Regions from separate parts of the Turicibacter sp. KK003 genome, predicted to be linked through region 2. Evidence: predicted binding sites of a transcription regulator. Region 2 holds the regulator's gene; the other holds the start of a gene.

Region 1 (10,692 bases), 520 kb from region 2:
ACCAATAAATTGTAGGCAACTCGAGAATAAAATTAAAATGAGGGCTACTGGCGATTGGTCGGCTACTAAAATCCACACTCCTAAAAGAAAAAACGGCAAGTTAAACAACGTAACAAACAGACAAGCGTTTATCATGATTAACTTTAATTGCCCCATCAATTTTTTTCGACTACCTTTAAATCTTAGAAGAACCTGAATATTTGTATATTGATTCCAAAACCACATTAAAATAACTAAAAATAAAGGACAGATAAAAAAATTTATAATAACTGTGTTAGATTGAATAGAGTATAATCTTTCAAATTGATAAAATAGCCCCGAATAACTCCTAAATGCAAGGAAGGAATAAAGAACCGAGAGCGTGAAACTTACCATTAATAAGGTCCTTCCAAATCCCCCTAACCAAATGCGTTTCAACAAATTTTTCTCAAAGATCATGACTCAATCAACTCCACTCGCCGAGTATAAATAATAAGAAGGCCAATAGCAATCACAACTAAACCAATGAGCCATAGAAAAGGGGTAATTGCACTGCCAAGAGCATAGGGTCTAAACGCAATATGCCAACTCCAACGTTCCATTCCAGTTAGCGCTAATGCTAATCCCCCCATAATAAATCCGATAAAAATACCAATGATGGTTAAATAACTATTTTTCCCTACCCAGTTAACCACGGAAAAAATGAATACGGCGAGGACGCTCGCAAAAAGGCTAATTAATAAAACATAAAAATACGTATATCCCCATTCTGAATTTAACCTTAGCAAATCAAAAGCGTAAAGGGAAGAGTATTGATTCAATCCAATATCGTATGCTGGAAAACTAAGGTCACTATCCCCAGCAATACTTGGAAAAGTAAAATAAGTTAATAGGATATTAACGCTTAAACTAAAAAAAGAAATGACAAATGGGAGCGTCATGACAGCAAAAACTTTAGATACCATAATTCGCTTTAATGACGTCCTCGTTAAAAGAAGCGATAATGTCCCATTGTTTTTTTCTAAAATAAAATTATCTGAATATAAAAAACCTGCCAATAATGGCAACAACATTGTAATAAGACTAAGAAAATAACTACTATAACAACTAATCATAATCGTCATTTGACTTGCCCTTCGAATAAACGAAAAGGATGTCCCATAAAACTCCAAGCAATTAACTAAAAATGCTAAAATACAAATCAAAAGAAATAGCATCGAAATAAATCTAACCTCAATCCGACGAAACCCTTTCCTCAATTCGTTAAGATACAACTCCCACACAATTAATCCTCCTTTGCCTACTCCTCTATCATATCAACCATTGGTGTTGTCATTAGAACCGTGAAGTTATCCTAAAAACTCTCCTAGATATTAATAAAAAACTACACTTTAAGAAACTAATTTCAAAGGATAGTTTTAAATCGACAATTGTATATTATCTAATGATTTTATAACTTTCATTTTCTTAAGACATTCTTACCGGTTTTGATACATGACTTACATGGTCCAATGACAAGTTATTCATGCTGACTCTCTTCTCATCTTGCCTATCAACTTGTTACCTCCATTATACTACCTTTATTTCCCTAATTGTGTTTTTTTGTGATTTATGTTTTTTTTAATAAAAAAATGTATAAAAAGGGATATCTATGTCTCTTAAAATTAAAATCATTTTATACCGCCAAGCCATGAAATGAACTGAAGGCGCGTTGTCCCTCTTAAAAATAAATAGTGAAGTCTGACTCGCAAACAACATTTATCGTTTACCATTGATTGAAATTATAAATCAAACACACCTTGCGTCTTCTTTCATTGATTAATTCCCTCTGTAATGACTCATTCTCCCACATAAAAAGGCGATCCACCCTAAGGTAGACCGCCTTTTTTGTCAGAGTAAGTATGCGAAATTTAAAATAAAAAACTTATTTTGCTTCTCCATAGAAAGCATTTAAATATAATTGTTTGATATCTTGAATTAATGGATAGCGAGGATTTGCTGCTGTACATTGATCATCAAATGCTTCTACAGCTAAGCTATCAAGTGATGCTAAGAACTCCTCTTCTGATACATTACATTCTGAAATGCTTGCCGGAATATTAATTTCTTGTTTTAATTCGTTAATTTTACGAATTAAAGCTTCTACTTTTTCTTCATCCGTATTTCCTGTTAATCCTAGATAATCTGCTGCTTTTGCATAACGCTCAATTGCTTGAGGTGTTTCATATTGTGGGAATGTTCCTTGTTTAAATGGTGCATCTGTCGCGTTATATTTAATGACTTCATTAATAAGTAAGGCATTCGCAATTCCATGAGGAATATGGAATCTTGCTCCTAATTTATGTGCCATTGAGTGACATAATCCTAACATTGCATTAGAAAATGCCATTCCTGCCATACATGAAGCATTGGCCATTCTTTCTTTTGCCACCTTCGCCTCAGCTCCTCCATGGTAAGACTCTGGAAGATATTCAAAAACTAATTTTGCAGACTCGAGTGATAATGGAATTGTGTATTCCGTTGCAACAGTCGCTACTAAAGATTCAAGAGCATGTGTTAAAACATCAATCCCTGAAGCTGCACATAACCCTTTTGGCATTGATAACATTAAAGCTGGGTCAACAATGGCCATCGTTGGCGTTAATTCATAATCCGCTAATGGATACTTAATTCCTGTTTCATCATCCGTAATAACGGCAAATGGCGTAACCTCTGATCCAGTCCCTGCTGATGTTGCAATACATACAAGGCTAGATTTTTGTCCCATTTTAGGGAAACGATAAATACGTTTGCGAACATCCATGAAACGCATCGCTAAATCAGCAAAATCTGTTTGTGGGTGTTCATATAAAACCCACATAATTTTAGCGGCATCCATCGCAGATCCTCCACCTAGGGCAATGATTACATCTGGTTGGAAATTAGCCATTGCTTCGGCACCTTTTTTAGCATCTGATAATAATGGATCTGGGTGAACATCAGTAAACATCGTGTATTGAATATTATAGCGATCTAACTCATCTGTCACATGTTTCGTATATCCTAAATCAAATAATACTTTATCCGTTACGATGAATGCTCGTTTTTTCCCATCAAATTTTAAATCTTCTAATGCTACTGGTAAGCATCCAAATTTATAGTAAACTTTTGCTGGCACTTTAAACCAAAGCATATTTTCTCTCCTTTTAGCCACTGTCTTAATATTAATTAAATGTTGCGGACCAACGTTTTCTGATACTGAGTTATTTCCCCAAGATCCACAACCTAATGTTAATGATGGGGCTAAAGCAAAGTTGAAGATATCTCCAATTCCTCCGTGTGCCGTCGGTTGATTAATTAAAACAGTTGTTGTACGCATACGTAACATCATTGCTTCAATATCTGCTTTCGCACGTAATTCATCCGCATAAATAGCCGACGTATGTCCTAATCCACTATGGTTCACTAATGTTTCGGCCATTTCTACTGCTTCTTCATGATTTGAAGATTTGTACATTGCTAAAACAACAGACAATTTTTCATGAGCAAAAGGTTCTTCTAAAGAGGTATCCGTTACTTCACCAACTAAGATTTTAGTATCCTTTGGAACTTCAAATCCAGCTAATTCAGCAATTTTATAAGCAGGTTGTCCTACAATTTTAGCATTTAATGCCCCATTGATAATAATCGTACGACGAACTGCCTCTAATTGTTCATCATTTAAAATTAATGCCCCACGTTTTTTAAGTTCCGATTTAACACCTTCATAAATTGCCTCATCAACAATAATTGATTGCTCAGATGCACAAATCACACCGTAATCAAACGTTTTTGAAAGTAGTAAAGAGTTTACTGCCATTGGAACATTACATGTTTTATGGAAAATAACTGGTGTATTTCCTGCACCTACTCCAATAGCTGGCGTTCCTGAAGAGTAAGCTGATTTTACCATTCCTGGACCACCTGTTGCTAAAATCAGATCCACTTCGCGCATTACTGTATTTGTTAATTCAATACTTGGCGCATCAATCCATGCGATTAATCCTTTTGGAGCCCCCGCTGCCTCAATTGTTTCACGAATCACTTGAGCCGTATAATTCGTACAATTTTTTGCACGAGGATGGGCTGAAATAACAATCGCGTTACGCGTTTTAATCGCCATTAAACATTTAAAACATGCTGTTGACGTTGGATTTGTTGTCGGGATGACTGCACCAATTACCCCCACTGGTTCAGCAATTTTTTGAATTCCAAATGATAAGTCCTCTGATAACACTCCACACGTTTTTACATCACGATATTTATTATAGATGTACTCAGATGCATAGTGATTCTTAATGATCTTATCCTCAACTAACCCCATTCCTGTTTCTTCAACTGCCATTTGTGCTAACGGAATGCGCAAATTATTGATTGCCATTGCCGCCTTGTAAAATAATTCGTCTACTTGTTCTTGTGTAAATGTTGCAAACTCACGTTGAGCAGCTCTCATCGTTTCAAGAGTTGACATTAATTCCTCAACATTTGTAATTCTATTTGTCATTCCGACTCCTCCTCAAAATTGTGAATAGATTCACTTTGATTCCTCTTAAGTATACTACATTGTGAATTATTTGTCTAACAAAAACGCGGTTTAATTATATTTTTTTCACAAATTAGTAATAATTAGACACTTAGCTTATTACTACGCTCCTTCCATTTTACACTAGAAGAACCTAGCTCAACTTGTTTTTCGTCCGACACTTCATGACTCATTTCCCCCCTTTATTCGCTCCCTCTGTTTAGGTCCTTATTATCCTCTCTTAATGGATGGCTAACCTTATCGCTTTTAAGTAGGTCTCACCATCCTGTAAGAGGCGAGTCATTCTTAAGACGATACTCCCTTTCCATAAACGTTCAACTCGTTATGACCGTCTAGCGGCAAATAAAAAAGGCAAGTCGGAATCCACTCACCTCGTGGATTCTGACTTGCCCGTCTACTCACTCGTATTAAATGAATTTGTCTGCCCTTTTAAAATAAATCATTCAGTGCACATGCTGTATTATCTTCAAGTTCAATCATTTCTCCTGCACTCACTGTAATGATTTCTGTTTGATCAATACATTGTTGTACAAGAGAGTCAAAATCAAAGTTTTGTTCAAATTCCACACACTTTTCAAGCGATGGATTTGTCGCCGGATGTTCAGGAACAAAGACCGTACAACAATCTTCATATGGACGAATTGAGATATCATAAGTATCGATTTTTTTCGCAATTTCAATAATTTCATTTTTATCAAGGGTGGCCACTGGACGAATAATCGGCATATTAGTAACGGCATTAATTGCATACATGCTTGCCAACGTTTGAGACGCTACCTGTCCTAAACTTTCCCCATTTGCTAAAACTAAAATTTCACGTTTTTTGGCAATTCCTTCAGCAATACGATACATCATACGGCGCATAACCGTCATCGTATAACTGCTCGGAATGTTCTCGTAAATCGCGGTTTGTAATTGCGTAAATGGAACGATATGTACATCAATACGACCTTCAGGCGCATAATGTGCATTTTTTTCCATTAAATCAAGAACTTTTTGCTTTGAACGAATAGATGTATAAGGTGGAGAAGCAAAGTGAATGGCCTCTACTTCAACCCCGCGTTTTTGCATTAAATAACCGGCAACAGGACTATCAATTCCTCCTGAAATCATGAGAAGACCTTTCCCGCTAATTCCTACTGGGAAACCACCTAATCCTTTAATATGTTCAGCCATAATAAATGTTCCTTCGCGACGAACCTCTACAAAAACAGTCATATCAGGATGATGCACATCAACACTTAGATGAGACGTATTAATAAGAAGATGAGCACCAACTGCACGTGAAATTTCACCCGATTGCATCGGAAATTGCTTATCTGAACGTTTAGTTTCAACCTTGAATGTTGTTTTAACAGCTGGTTGCTCATTAATGATCTCTAAAGCTAATGCTTTAATCGCATCAATATCATTTTCACAACGTGCCGTCAAACTGTATGATTGTAATCCGAATACTTTATCTAGTTGCTCCGTCACAAGGTCAGGATTTGTCCCATTTAAAATAATATAAAAACGATCACGAGTCACTTCATACTTTAATTGCTTCAAATCACTTAATTTACGTCTAATTATTTTATGTAAGGCATTTTTAAAATACTTACGATTTTTCCCTTTAATCGATAATTCACCATAACGGACTAAAATACGATCATAAATCATTTCATCATTTCCTTCCTCGTCTAAAACTATGATTTTGCTAAGATGATTAATATTTTAATTGAGCGATGACTACTTTTAAAGCTTTAATTAACTGATCGACATCTTCTTTAGTAGAACGATCAGAGAAACTAACTCGCACACTTTCTAAGGCGATGTCTTCACCAATTCCTAGTGCCATCAAAATTCTTGAGGCAGCCGCCGATTTTGAAGAACAAGCGGACTTCGCAGAGATATACACGTCGTATTCTTCAAGCGCATGGACTAACGTTTCCCCTTTAATTGGAACTGCGGCAAAATTAATGATATATGGGGTCTGTTCTTCACGGTTACTATTGATGACAACACCGTCTATTTTTTCTAATTCTTGTATCGCGTAGTCAAAAAGACTTTTAACATGACGATAATTACTATCTAGTGGCTCAATCACTAATCGTAATGCTTTGGCTAAAGAAACAGCTCCAGCAACGTTGATCGTTCCTGAACGAAGGCCATACATTTGATGCCCACCTGTAATTTCTGGAGCTAGAGTTAAATATTGATTCATAATCAAAGCCCCACACCCTTTAACACCGTGAAACTTATGAGCAGACAATGATAATAAGTCAATATTCATTTTATCTATATCCACAGGAATTTTCCCAATACTTTGAACAGCATCCACATGAAACTTAACTTTTGGATACTTTTTAAGTAATTGTCCAATTTCATAAATAGGGAGGATCATTCCCATTTCATTATTGACATGCATACATGAAATTAAAATCGTATCTTCACAAATCGCCTCTTGAATTTGTTGAAGGATCCCCTCTTTCGTTGCCGTAACGTCAATATAAGTGACTCGGAAACCTTCTTGCTCTAATTCCTCAATCGTTTCATGAACTGATGCGTGCTCAATAGGAGTGGTAATAATATGGTTCCCACGTTTTTTGTAAGCATGACAAAACCCACGAATCGCTAAGTTGTTACTTTCTGTTGCTCCAGAATTGAAAATAACCTTATGGTTTTTGGCGTTTAAAAGCGTTAGAACTTGTTTTTCTGCTTGAATAAGAAGTTGTTCGGCTCTCGCCCCAAACGCATGTAATGAACTCGGATTTCCCCAAAAATTTTCATTAACTTTTACAAAGGCTTTTAATACTTCTGGATCGACAGGAGTTGTTGCACTATTATCTAAATAAATCATTTTGATTCTCCTTCCGACATAAACATCTCAGAACCATTTTAAACTTTTTAACTCGGATGAATTCTTTTTTAAATGAGACGAATTCAATAACCTCTTCACGTGCTACCTTATTGTTTCGACATTATACCACATAACGCATATAATCTCAAATCGCAATATTTTCTGAGTTTATGACATACAAAATGGTTGTTTTATGATCTGCTTACACTATAAAATATGAAATTCGACGTAAAAATGTCAAAAAAATTACGATTCACCTGATATAAAAAGGCATGGTTGGTCTCTTACTATTATAATATGCATCTGTAAAAAATTCACTTCACTTATTGCATTGAAATCATTATTTTTTTCCTTTTAAATTCAAGTGAATGCTTAGAGAAGGACCTTTTACTAATAAAAACTACCCGTCAAACGGGTAGTTTTCTCCAGGGCTATAAGCCCTGATTACCGGCTAGCGTCTCAAGGCGCTAGCTTTCACTTTGTTCAAGCTACTTGCCATTGCCACCTTTGCTCACCCCTAAAGGAGTGCTCGTTCTACTGGCTACCCCTTAAAGGGGTCTTCATATTCTTTTACACTTAATTTATCCATCGCAATATCATGCTTTTCCTGATCCTGAATATATTTCCTTATCGTTGCCTCATTTAGGCCAACCGTACTGACATAATATCCTTCTGCCCAAAAATGCCGATTTCCAAATTTGTATTTCAAATTTGCATGTTTATCAAACATCATCAATGCACTCTTTCCTTTCAAATATCCCATAAAACTAGATACACTCATTTTAGGTGGAATACTTACTAACATATGGACATGATCTGGCATTAAATGCCCTTCAATAATTTCAACTCCTTTATAGGCACAAAGTTGTTTTAAAATATCTCTTATACTTGTTTTATATTGATTATATATTATTTTTCGTCTATACTTAGGAGTAAACACAATATGGTATTTGCACATCCATTTTGTGTGCGATAAACTATTTGTTTGATTCGCCATAAAAATCACCTTCTCTTCTAAAATAGTAGCTTAAACAACTCTATTATAGGAAAAAAGGTGATTTTTTAATGGGGTTATAAACTTTTATTCGCCACCCGCATAGCGGGTGGTTTTATGCTTCACACGCTTTGCGTGTTCAACAGACTAAAGTCTCTAATAAAAAGAAAAACTATCTACTCGTTAACGAACGACATAGATAGTTTTCCCCCTAAACCAATCCCATTTTTACTTGTTGTTTAAATTGTTTAAATGTTATTTCAAAGGATGCTCCCTCAACCTCTTTTAATAACTCATACATTTTTTTTATAACTGTGGCATAATTTCCTTGACGAAATTGATCCTCTGCAATGGTCAAATCCACGACGTACATTCCCTCACGCTCGATATATCGATGACCATAAATCATTAATCGTTCCGCAAGTTGTGCCTCTAAAACCTCTGTCTCTACACGCGTTGAAAGCTCATCAATCGATGCCTGAACAAGCGTCAATTGTTTATCAATTTCCGCAATATTAATCGGAAGACGACCGATCGTATCAAAAAGCAATTGAACAGAAAAATTCGCTCGTTTAATTAGCTCTACTGTTTCTTCATTCTCAATTGGAAAACGAACTTGATGATACATCCCTTTTAACTGATTAAACGTCTTTAACAACATTAACGCTTTTTGACGACATTCCTTTTCCCCTGCATAAAGTCCTTCAATCTCACCATCAAATAATCGTAATTGCTCTTTTAATTCAATGCCTTGTTGCCCCATTGATGTGAGTTCTCGAACAAGTGTTGAATTAGCCGTTTGATTTTCCTCTATTCGACCCAGTAAATAAGTAAACTCATTATTTACAATTTTCAGCTCATTTAAAAGTAAATTAAATTGTTGCTCTTCCTCCTCTGGAAGACGATAATTATCCTTTATATTTTCGTAACGAGCGTTTAATGTTTCTCCTTGCTCCTTAATCTGTTGCATGGTCACCTTCATCTTCATGACCATTTCTTTGATCGTCGTTTGAAGATCGTACTCTTTTTTCATAAATTCAATCATTTGCTTTGCATTATCATGAATCTCTAATAACGTCGCTTCAATTCTTTCAAAATCAAAACGTTTAATCCACTGAGGAATCTCTTCTAACTGACCATGATAATAAGAGATCGTTTCTTTTATCTGTAAATGCTTGAGGTAAACTCCAGATGAAATAATCGTTTCATAACTTTTTAATACTTCTCTTAATAAAGGTTTTAACTCATTTGTCAATGTTTCCTTGTAAAGAGGCGCCCGTTCAAACATATAAGTAATTGTTTCGATATGTGATTTAATTAATTCTAATGTTTCATCTGCCAAATCATAGTTGCAATCATCCATACATTCATTAAATTTCAAAAAGAAAACTTCAACATCTTTAAATAAGGTCTTCATTTCTTCTTTAAAATCAGAGTATTTTTCCTCTTCCGTTTCATAGCGAAATTTAAGTTGTTCAAAAGAGTCTTTTAAAGCGATGACATTTGAACGATTACGCTCCTCTGATTTCTTTAACGCTTTAATTTCTTCAATTAATTGTTCAACTTCTTCTTTTAATCCATCAAGCGTTTGTTGTAACTCCATTAATTGCTCATCGGCTTCTGAGAAGCTTTTATCTGCAACGAGTTCCTCCGTATAAATAATTTGTTCGGTTACCATAATAAAATCTGACTCTAATTTTCCCCAACGACGTTCCCATTGTTGAACCAATTTGACAATTCGCTCACTCTTTTTAGTACTGCGAAGCTTGGCTAATTCAAATGGAACGGTCTGATTAGAAATCTCATGTTTCATATAATCTAAATCATCAATTTTCGCATAATATTGCTTCTTCTTTGAGACAATAATGACTGAATAAATTAATACAATGGCCAATATAACAATCATTAGGATCAAAATAAGTAATTTAAAATCTATCATAGTATCCTCCCACCATGTTTTATAAATGAGTTATTGTTAAATAATCATATCATAATTTGATAAAAAATCCTATGCTTTCTACGGTTTTCTACTGACTTTTTAAGAAACGACACTGATCATTAACCTCTCATTTTTTTCTTTTCTAAATGAAGAAAATGATTGCTTTTCTTATCCTATCCAACCCCTATAGGTCGACTCATCCTCGGTATCTTCACTTCTTATATTAGACCCGAAGATAGAAAACTTTCACGAAATACCCCAAACAAGAGGGATTTGGAAAACACAATCTCCATCTTGAAGACATTAAAACACATTTATAGCAACACTTTCTGCAACTAATTGTCGAAACCATTCAAATTGATAGAATTTATGATGAAATT
Region 2 (10,692 bases):
ACGTTGAAAGTTCGGAACCTCATCTTTTATTTCATAAACCAAGCGATAAATTTGATTTTGTTTATAACCCGGATAAGCAAAATCATAAAAATAGTATTGGGCAACAATATCTAAAAGAAGCGTCGTAAAAAACAAACCAAATAAAAGTAAAAAAATCTTTGTTGCTAAACGCAAGACTATATCACCTCAAACTTATACCCAACACCAAAAACAGTATGAATATATTTCGAATAGTCCCCCAATTTTTTTCGAATTTTTTTTATATGCGTATCCACAACACGAGTATCACCAAAATAGTCGATTCCCCAAACCGCATCTAAAATTCGATCGCGATCTAACGCAATTCGGTGATTTTCAATTAAAAAAACTAATAAGTCAAATTCCTTAGGTCTAAAATCCATCAGTTCATTATCCACACGAACCGTCCTCGATAATTTATTAACAACCAGACCATCAAAAGCTAATTCATAAGTTTCTACTTCATCGTCTTCATTAATACGAGATAGCAATCGATGAACTTTTGCTAATAAAACCTGATTATCAAACGGCTTTGTGACGTAATCATCTACCTTTAAATCATAACCACGCACTTGATCTTCCACACTAGAACGTGCCGTTAACATAATGACAGGTACCTTAGAAACCAAACGAATCTCTTTTAAAACAGAAAACCCATCTTTCTCAGGCATCATAACATCTAATAAAACTAAGTCAAACTGTTGTGAATGAAATAACCGAAGTGCTTCTAGCCCATCTTTTGCCTCAATCACCTCGTAATCATCCATTAAGCAGTCTACAAGAATCTCTCTAATCTTTAACTCATCCTCAGCCACTAAGACCTTATATTTTATACTCATCCTAACACTCTCCAATAGGAAAAAAATCTCTCTTTAAAATTTAACATAAATGGATACAATTTGTACACAAGAAAAACATAATTTTTTTATTATTATATATAGAGGTAACTTCGCCTTTATCGGGCCTTCCTAATAGGTAAATCCAATGATTATATTTTATAAGCCTTTGACTGAATCACTTACTCTAACCACTGTTCATCTTTCCTTGCTAAATAAATTCATAAAAAATGAGGAGGAACTACCATTCATCGAATTAATTATCAGAAAATTATTGTTGTTCTACTCACCTGTACATTAATTACCCTTATCTTTCTATTATACTCACTTCTTTCAGAATTACTTGTTTTTCCAGGTGAAACAAAAAAAAATCATATCTCGGACGAGAACCTTCAAACGACTATTCAACTTTCACACCCAATAAGTGATAAATGCGAACTAATCGTCACATCTAAAAATAACGGTTATTTAAAACAACTAAATCAAACATATCCCGATTGTAAAATTATTAATAAATCTAAAATTTACGGATTCAACCTTATTCACCAATTACTTCTTTTGTTCGACAATTAAAAGGTATACACTCCCTTTGAGATTATCCTACATCCCATGACCCTTTTTCGTTGCCCTCTCTTCTTTCCCTTTGATCAAAAGACCATGCATCGACCATCGTAAAAAGGCACCCTAAAAGTTCAGGGTACCTTACCATACGTATTTGATTTATTTATTATTTTTCTGCGAGATTAGAAACTGATGCAGCAACTGAAACTAACTCCTCTGTCTCTAATGTTTCAGAAACTAAGAAGCACTCAACGCCTCCCTCAACCCATGTAATTGAGTTATCGCTTAATGCTCCAATTGTACCATTAATCATTACAGGTTGTCCTGAAACAGGTTCTACCCCTGTAGACTCATTATATGCAGCAGGTTCTTGAATCATTGTAAACTCTTGATCCCCGCTAAATGTCATAATCACGCGCTCCCCATCTTGAATATCGATAGCTTGCTTATTAACTAATGTTGTTCCTTCAGGTAAATAAGCAGGATAGAGTTCACTTTCTAAATTTGCTAAAGCTCCCTCTCCCATTGTTTCCTGTGAATATTCCATTGTTTTTTGGCAATCGAAATATCCATCTTTAAACTTTTTATCAAAATCAAATGATGAAAACTTCATTGAAATACGTGGCTCACCTTTAGAATCTAAAACATAAACTTCTGTTGGTGTTAATTCTTTTTTATCAAAAGTAATTTTTTGAGAGACTAAATCGCGATTTCCGTGATAGTTCGCTTTAGTTTCGAATGTATATGCATCCTCTGTGGCCTCGAATTTAGCTTCTGCATCATTTAAAATATCCGTAATTAATGATTGGTATAAATAAACTTGTGAACTTGATAATGGCCAATCACTTTGGAATTTAAATTGTTTATTTAATGCAGGTGTTAAAACGAAAACTCCCTCATCATTTTTTAAAATAATTTGCTCATTGTTCGTTGTTTCATTTTTTAGTGTTACTTTGTACTTGTTATCTTTTTGATAAGCCACTTCTACGTTGTACTGATACACTTGTCCATTATTATCAACTTCCATTACCCCTGTTGCATAATAAGACTTAGCATCTTCTACGTTACTAGTTAATTTGTCAACAACATCTTGCTGCGACATTTCCCCACATGCAGTTAATAGCACTGTAAGTACTACTGTGAACATTAAACATAATTTCTTCATCGCTATCCACCTCTTTATTAAGTTCAATTTCAATTAATCCTATGAGGAAGCAACTGAATTTATGCTTTACTAAAAGAAAAACTTATCGATGAAGTAAACACTTACCTCTCCTATCCTAAAATAAAATAAGAATTATATCTTTATTACGCAAAATTTATTCCATTTTAGAAAAGGTTGCCCTTCAGACAACTAACATTGTCTAGAATCGTCATTAGTTGCCTGAAACGATTCCTATTTTAATTATTCCCAAACAACAAAAGCCACCGCATAATGATCACAATGACTTATACTAAGATGAACATTTTCTATTACTGGCTTTAATAAGTAGGGTTTCCCCGTCTCATCATTGACAATACTAAAATCTTGATATTTTTTCCCGTGGCAAAATGACCCTAATGCCTTATATAAGGCCTCTTTAACAGCCCATCTCCCTGCAATAAATTCATTTTTTCTCTTTTCACTAACAAATTGGGAATACAAAGTGACTTCTTCCTCACTTAAAATTTTATCAATAAATCGTTCCTTTTGCCGCACTTCACTTATTCTTTTAATCTCAATGATATCAGTACCAATTCCCTTCATAAAAAAACCTCCATTTCCTCTTTCCTTTATAATAAAAAAAATCTCTAGAAAAATCTAGAGATTTTTTTTTACATCATTCCCATACCGCTCATGTCAGGTGATGCCGGCGAAACTTGAGGTTTTTCAATTTCTACAACCGCTGCTTCAGCCGTTAAGAAAGAAGCAGAAATACTAGCTGCATTCTGTAATGCTGAGCGAGTCACCTTCGTTGGGTCAACAATACCGGTTTTAAACATATCTACAAACTCATCTGTCGCAGCATTATATCCATATCCGGCCTCTAACTCTTTCAATTTATGAATAATAATAGATCCTTCAATTCCCGCATTTTCAGCAATCTGACGAACTGGAGCCTCTAATGCCTTCAATACAATCTGAATTCCTGTTGCTTCATCACCTGATGCCTCAATTTTTGATACCTCATTATAAATATTCATGTAGGCTGTTCCACCACCTGCGACAATTCCTTCCTGAACTGCTGCACGAGTTGCATTAAGGGCATCTTCAATGCGTAATTTTCTTTCTTTAAGCTCCGTTTCCGTTGCGGCTCCAACCTTAATAACAGCCACACCACCGCTTAACTTCGCTAAACGCTCTAATAATTTTTCTTTATCAAACTCCGATGTTGTATTTTCAAGTTCTGCGCGAATTTGAGCAATTCTAGCATTAATGTCCATTTGTGAACCTGTTCCTTCAACAACGGTTGTATGATCTTTGGTTACAATCACTCGTCCAGCACGTCCGCACTGATCCAACGTTGTATTTTTTAATTCTAATCCTAATTCTTCTGTTACTAACTGTGCACCCGTTAAAATAGCAATATCTTCTAACATGCGTTTGCGACGATCACCAAAACCTGGAGCCTTAACAGCTACAACATTAAATGTTCCACGTAACTTATTAACAACTAATGCTGCCAATGCCTCATTTTCAATATCGTCTGCTACAATGACCATTGGACGTCCTGTTTGAACCAATTGTTCAAGAATAGGTAAAATATCCTGTAAAGTACCTACCTTAGAGTCGGTTACTAAAATATAGGGATTATCCAAAACGGCTTCCATTTTATCCGTATCAGTCACCATATAAGAAGATAAGTATCCGCGGTCAAACTGCATCCCCTCAACAATATCCATTGTCGTTTCAAAACCTTTTGACTCTTCAAGTGTAATAACACCATCATTTCCAACTCGCTCCATTGCCTCAGCAATCAGTTTACCGATTTCCTCATCTGCTGCTGAAATAGCTGCTACGTTAGCAATTGATTCTTTGCCTTCAATTGGTTTTGAATTAGCCTTTAATGCTTCTACCGCTACTTTCACGGCACGCTCAATTCCACGGCGAATCGTTATTGGATTGGCTCCAGCCACAATATTTTTATTTCCTTCCCTAATCATCGCCTGTGCTAAAACTGTCGCTGTTGTCGTTCCATCACCCGCAACATCATTTGTTCGACTTGCAACTTGAGCAACTAATCTAGCTCCCATATTTTCAAATTTATCCTCTAACTCAATTTCCTTAGCTATTGAGACACCATCATTAATAATTTGGGGCGTTCCAAACTTTTGTTCTAAAATAACATTTCGTCCCTTTGGTCCTAAAGTTACCTTCACCGTATCAGCTAACTTATCCACACCACGAATCATTGCACGGCGGGCATCTTCTGCAAATAAAATCTCTTTTGCCATACTATAAAATCCTCCCTTATATTAATATCTATTTATAACTTACTCAACAACCGCTAAAACATCATCCGATGATAAAATAACTAAATCTTTTCCTTGATGGGAAACTTTTGTTCCCGCAAATCCATTATAAATGACACGTTGTCCTACACTAACAGAAGGCGTCTTAAGCGTTCCATTCTCTAAACACTTTCCTTCCCCAACGGCCACGATAACACCCTCTGAGTGACTCGGCTTTGAAGTCTCTTTTGAAAGAATGATCCCACTTGCCGTTTTCTTCTCAAGCTCAACAATTTCGATAACAACATTATCGTTTAATGGTCTTAACATGTCTTTCCCTCCTCGTTTTTATCACTCTATTATAATGAGTGCTATTAAATAAATTATACAGAGATGAATAAATAATGGCAATAATTTTAAGAAAAAATCCTTTTTATTATTATCTACCTACTGATTAATATGCTTCTTAGATCTATTTATTCCAAATACATGGGAGAGCCTTTTATTTATGATAAAAAAAGACCAAGTGTGGCACTTGGTCCCTATTTTTTAAAAGGTTTAAAATCCGCCTTTATTTTTATGATAAATGATTCTCATTCCTTTAAATGCAAGATCTGGATCATAAACATCAATCATATCAGTTTCGTTATATATAATGCGCCCCAATCCCCCTGTGGCCACTACTTTGATATCCTTTCCAACTGCCTCTTTTACCTTCTTAATAATATATTCTGTTTGGCCAATGTAACCGTAAACCAAACCACCTTGCATACTAGTAATCGTATTACGGCACATAATCGTTTCTGGCTTCTTAATTTCAATCTCTGGTAATTTAGCTGCCTGCGTCCATAGCGCCTGTGCCGAAATTTCAATCCCTGGAGAAGTTACTCCAAATTCAAACTCCCCGTTCTCATTTACATAATCATAAGTTGTGGCAGTTCCAAAGTCAATAACAAGCGCAGGGCCTCCATAAATATAATAAGCAGCCGCAATATCTACAATACGATCCGCCCCAACTTCACGAGGATTTTCCGTTCTAACACTAATTCCAGTCTTAATTCCAGGCCCTACAATCATTGGTTCAATATTAAAATATTTACGAATAGCATTAGTTAATGAATGCATAATTTTAGGAACTACACTCGAAATTAAAACAGCCTCTACCGCTTGGGGATTAATATCCTTTGTTTGAAGAAAAGAAAATAACGTAATTCCAAACTCATCAGATGTTCTTTGTAATTTAGTTGTTAAACGAAATGTAGCAATTAAATCGTCTTTATCATATACCCCTAACGTAATGTTAGTATTTCCGACATCAATAACGATTAACATATTGTTCCCCTTTTCTTTATTAAAATCTTCAATAACTGTTCCATAATTTCATATCCGAGGGCTTCCTTAGACATCTTATTCAATTTCACGATTCCATTTCTTTGAATAAGCGTCACCACATTTGTATCCCCCTTAAAACCTGCAAATTCTTCATTTAATTGGTTGGCAACGATTAAATCCGCATTTTTACCTAACAATTTTTTAGTGGCGTTTTCTTCTAAATTTTCAGTTTCCATTGCAAATCCACATATCACTTGGCTATCTTTTTTTTCTTTCCCCATAGCTAATAAAATATCTTTGTTCATGACTAAATCAAGTGTCGTCTGTTGACTTTGTTTCTTTAACTTATGTGGATTCACAAAAGAGGCCCTATAATCAGAGACTGCGGCAGATTTAATTAAAATATCATACTGATCTTTTAATCCAGATACTTCCTGAAACATTTCATCTGCTGTTCTTACTTCGATAATCGTCATAAAAACAGGTTTTCTCAAAGAAGTAGGCCCCGTTATAAGCGTCACCTCAGCACCTAAATTACGTGCGGCTCTCGCTAAGGCGTACCCCATTTTACCACTAGAATGATTCGTTATAAATCGTACAGGATCAATATCCTCCTGTGTAGGCCCGGCCGTCACAACAACCTTAATCCCAGCTAAAGGCTTATCCTTAATCAATAAACACTCAATGGCATCCTCAATATCTTCAATTTCTGCCAGGCGACCTTTTCCGACATCTCCACAAGCTAAGTAACCACTAGCAGATTCAATAATAGTCATCCCAAATTCCCTACATTGCTGGATATTACGTTGAGTAATTGGGTTATTCAACATCCCTGTATTCATTGCCGGAGCAATTAATTTAGGACAATTGGCAGCTAAAAAAGTTGTTGTTAACATATCATCAGCAATTCCATGGGCAATCTTCGCAATACAATTGGCTGATGCAGGTGCTAAGACAAATACATCCGCACGTTTAGCCAATGAAATGTGGTTAACGTCATACTGAAAATTTCGATCAAATGTTCCTACTGATACCCGATTATGCGTTAACGTTTCAAACGTCATCGGAGTAATAAACTCCGTTGCATTTTTTGTCATAATCACATGGACATCATAGCCCTTTTTATATAAATTACTCGCTAACTGTGCAGTCTTATAAGCGGCAATCCCCCCACAGATTCCAATGACTACTGTTTTTTTTTCCATTTACATCACCTTCTTAGTTATAGGTTCTAAAACCTTAGTTAGTGGTGCCACGATAACAACCGCTAAAATAGCTTCTAATAAACTATTTGTTGTAATAACACCTAATAATAAACCAAACAATGCTGAAACTTCAACACCCTTTGCCGACGCATAGCTTGGGCCAAAAAATACATAAATCATGCCTAATACTAAAATAGAATGAATAATTGTGCACACTAATGCCGTAAAACTACTTCCGATAACGGATAATTTATTGCCCTTATGTTTAAATAATTGATAGATTATCGCAGCTAAAACACCCAGTAATACGCGCGGCACAATCGCAATCACAAGACTCCAAAAATTTCCGCTATAATCGCCCAATGAATAAAAAGGAGTAAACACAAAAGACGTAATCGTAGGCGTCAATGTATTAATAACGACACTACTTACCCCAAAAACTAAACCTGTTATAGCCCCACCTTTTATGCCTAACAAAATTCCAGCTAAAATAACAGGAATATGCATCGTTGTAGCACGTACAAGTCCTAAAGGAATATACCCAAGCGGGGTTAACATTAAAATAACCTGGATACTGCAAAACATAGTTACTAAAATTAAAAACTTCATTCTCTTTCTTGCCTGATTCATCTTATCTTCTCCTCCACTGTCGCTCTCCTTTAGATGCAACGTCTCGAATAATCGTATGAAAAACGTTAGCTTCTTCTTAATTGATGTCAAAATAATCACCATTAACAACCGCTAACATTCTCATCGCCCACAATTATACCTATTTTTATGAATAATAGCAACAATTTACCATTAATAGAAAAAATCTATTCTCATATGAGAATAGATTTTTCATTCGACTTATTTTTTAGCTGTTCGCGTTGAAAAACATAAAAGAATAACGTTTCTAACTCCATATTTAAATCAACTTCATGAACAAGGATATCCTCACTCACATTAATAACAGTTGAAGAAAGATTCAGAATTCCTTTAATACCTAATCCCTCTAATGAAGTCGCTACTTTTTGAGCAACAAATGGTGGAACCGCTAAAATCACATAGGTTACATGATTCTCTTCAATGTATGAAGATAAATTATCTAAATGATAGATCGGCAACTCCCCAATATGCTGACCCACTAAACTTTCATCTATATCAAATCCTGCGACTAAATTAACAGGTGTTCTAAATAATCGTCTTTTAAACTTATCCGAACTAAAATACTTTACTAAAGCGCGCCCTAAGTTTCCAACCCCAATCAAAATACAACGTTGCGCGTCACCTGGTTTCAATAAATTATTAAATGCCTCTAATACCACACGTACTTCGTATCCATAACCTTGGCGACCTAATTCACCTAAATATGAAAAATCACGTCGGATAGTTGCAGAATCAATCCCTATTTTTTGACTTAACTCTCCCGATTGAATTCGTCTCACTCTCATCTCATCGAGTTCTACGAAACAACGACGATAAAGTGCTAATCGTTTAAGTGTTGCGTTTGGTATATTTGATAGCATACAAAACCTCCTTTATCATATTTAAATAATAACATGAAAACAAATCATTGTGAATAGTATCCACAAATAAAACATCTATATGTTAAATTTTAAAGATTATTTGAGGCACTCCGTTGCCTATCTCTGATTTAAGCATTATACTTAAGATATTATCTTAAATGAGTGAATCTTCTAAGAAGTTAGTAAAGGAGAAACAAAATGATTTTATTACAAACAAGTAAACTAACTAAACTTTATTCGGGGACCCCAATTCTTGAAAATGTTCAATTTGAGGTAAAAAAGGGGGAACGCATTGCCGTTGTTGGGCGTAACGGGGCAGGAAAGTCTACCTTACTAAAAATGATTGCAGATGAAATTGACTATGATAGTGGGGAAATCCATAAGCCGCAAAGCGTCATCCTCGGATATTTTGCGCAATCTAGCCATATCAATTCAAATGATACCATTTATAATGAAATGTTAAAGGTTTTCCAAAAAACAATTATGCTTAAAGGTCAATTAGAAGCACTAAGTTTAAAAATGGCTGAAGAAGATCCAACGAGCGAGAACTATCTAAAAATTATTGATCAATATCAACAATTAAACCATCAATTTGAATTAATGAGTGGGTATACTTATGAATCAGAAATTAATAATATTTTAAATCGTTTTAAATTTAACGAAATCGGATTCGACCAAAAAATTTCTAACCTCAGTGGAGGACAAAAAACGAGATTAGCACTCGCTAAATTATTACTTCAAAAACCTGATCTTTTAATTCTCGATGAACCAACCAACCATTTAGATATTGATACCATTGAATGGCTTGAAGGTTATTTAAAAAAATACCCAGGTGCTGTTGTTATTGTTTCCCATGATAGATACTTCCTTGACCAGATAGCCACAACCGTCTATGAAATTGAGTACCGTAAATGTACAAAGTATAAGGGGAATTACTCAGACTATATGGATCAAAAGGCCATTTCCTACGCTGCCTTAATGAAACAATATGAAAAGCAACAAAAAGAAATCTCGAAGATGGAAGACTTTATTAGCCGAAATATAGTTCGTGCCTCAACAACTAAAAGAGCTCAATCGCGTAGAAAGCTCCTAGATAAAATGGAACGAATCGAAATGCCTAAATTAAATGATAAGTCTATAGGGATTACCTTTGAAATCGATCGTCGTAGTGGAAACGATGTTCTCAAGGTAGAAAATGTAGCCGTTGGATATGATGATAATAAGCCAATCTCAGATCATTTGGATTTCCATATCAATCGCCTTGAACGCGTGGCTCTCATCGGACCCAATGGAATTGGAAAATCTACAATCTTAAAAACAATCGCCGGGGACCTTCCACCACTAGAAGGTGATATTTTCTACGGAAAAAGCCTTGATATGGGATACTTTGATCAAGAGCAGGCTAATTTAACCTCAAATAATACAGTACTAAATGAGGTTTGGAACGTTTTCCCGAATAGACTAGAAAAAGATATTCGAACTCTACTTGGAAACTTTTTATTCACCGGTGATGATGTATTTAAAACAGTGCACCAACTCTCGGGTGGAGAAAAAGTCCGTCTTACCCTATGTAAACTCATGCTCCAAAGAAATAACTTCTTACTTTTAGATGAGCCAACTAACCACCTTGATATCGATAGCAAAGAAATGTTAGAACTTTCCCTCGAAGATTATGAAGGTACACTCTTTTTCATTTCACATGATCGTTACTTTATCGATAAAATTGCTACACGTATTTTAGAAGTAACGCCACATGGGGTCGTCTCTTATCTAGGAAACTATTCTGACTATATCGAAAAG

Evidence for each region. Region 2 encodes Rex, which represses fermentation and respiration genes when NADH is low (regulators of the CRP and FNR family bind a similar motif). Its sites were predicted from a motif close to GTGAANNNNTTCAC; they were not measured.
Region 1: adhE (bifunctional acetaldehyde-CoA/alcohol dehydrogenase) is a predicted target of Rex. The motif match lies at 4,522-4,535, and genes of this name have one in related genera.

What each region holds. Positions count from the first base shown of each region.
Region 1 covers NZ_CP142738.1:1,702,855-1,713,546, forward strand. The annotation lists gene VXM77_RS08410 (hypothetical protein) at 1-417, opposite strand, end outside; gene VXM77_RS08415 (hypothetical protein) at 435-1,262, opposite strand; gene adhE (bifunctional acetaldehyde-CoA/alcohol dehydrogenase) at 1,904-4,501, opposite strand; gene thiI (tRNA uracil 4-sulfurtransferase ThiI) at 4,970-6,199, opposite strand; gene VXM77_RS08430 (cysteine desulfurase family protein) at 6,246-7,379, opposite strand; gene tnpA (IS200/IS605 family transposase) at 7,921-8,376, opposite strand; gene VXM77_RS08440 (septation ring formation regulator EzrA) at 8,585-10,312, opposite strand.
Region 2 covers NZ_CP142738.1:2,218,970-2,229,661, forward strand. The annotation lists gene VXM77_RS10725 (HAMP domain-containing sensor histidine kinase) at 1-174, opposite strand, end outside; gene VXM77_RS10730 (response regulator transcription factor) at 177-857, opposite strand; gene VXM77_RS10735 (outer membrane lipoprotein carrier protein LolA) at 1,582-2,580, opposite strand; gene acpS (holo-ACP synthase) at 2,821-3,162, opposite strand; gene groL (chaperonin GroEL) at 3,231-4,850, opposite strand; gene VXM77_RS10750 (co-chaperone GroES) at 4,890-5,177, opposite strand; gene VXM77_RS10755 (type III pantothenate kinase) at 5,406-6,179, opposite strand; gene coaBC (bifunctional phosphopantothenoylcysteine decarboxylase/phosphopantothenate--cysteine ligase CoaBC) at 6,173-7,384, opposite strand; gene VXM77_RS10765 (ECF transporter S component) at 7,385-8,014, opposite strand; gene VXM77_RS10770 (redox-sensing transcriptional repressor Rex) at 8,206-8,892, opposite strand; gene VXM77_RS10775 (ABC-F family ATP-binding cassette domain-containing protein) at 9,091-10,692, shown strand, end outside.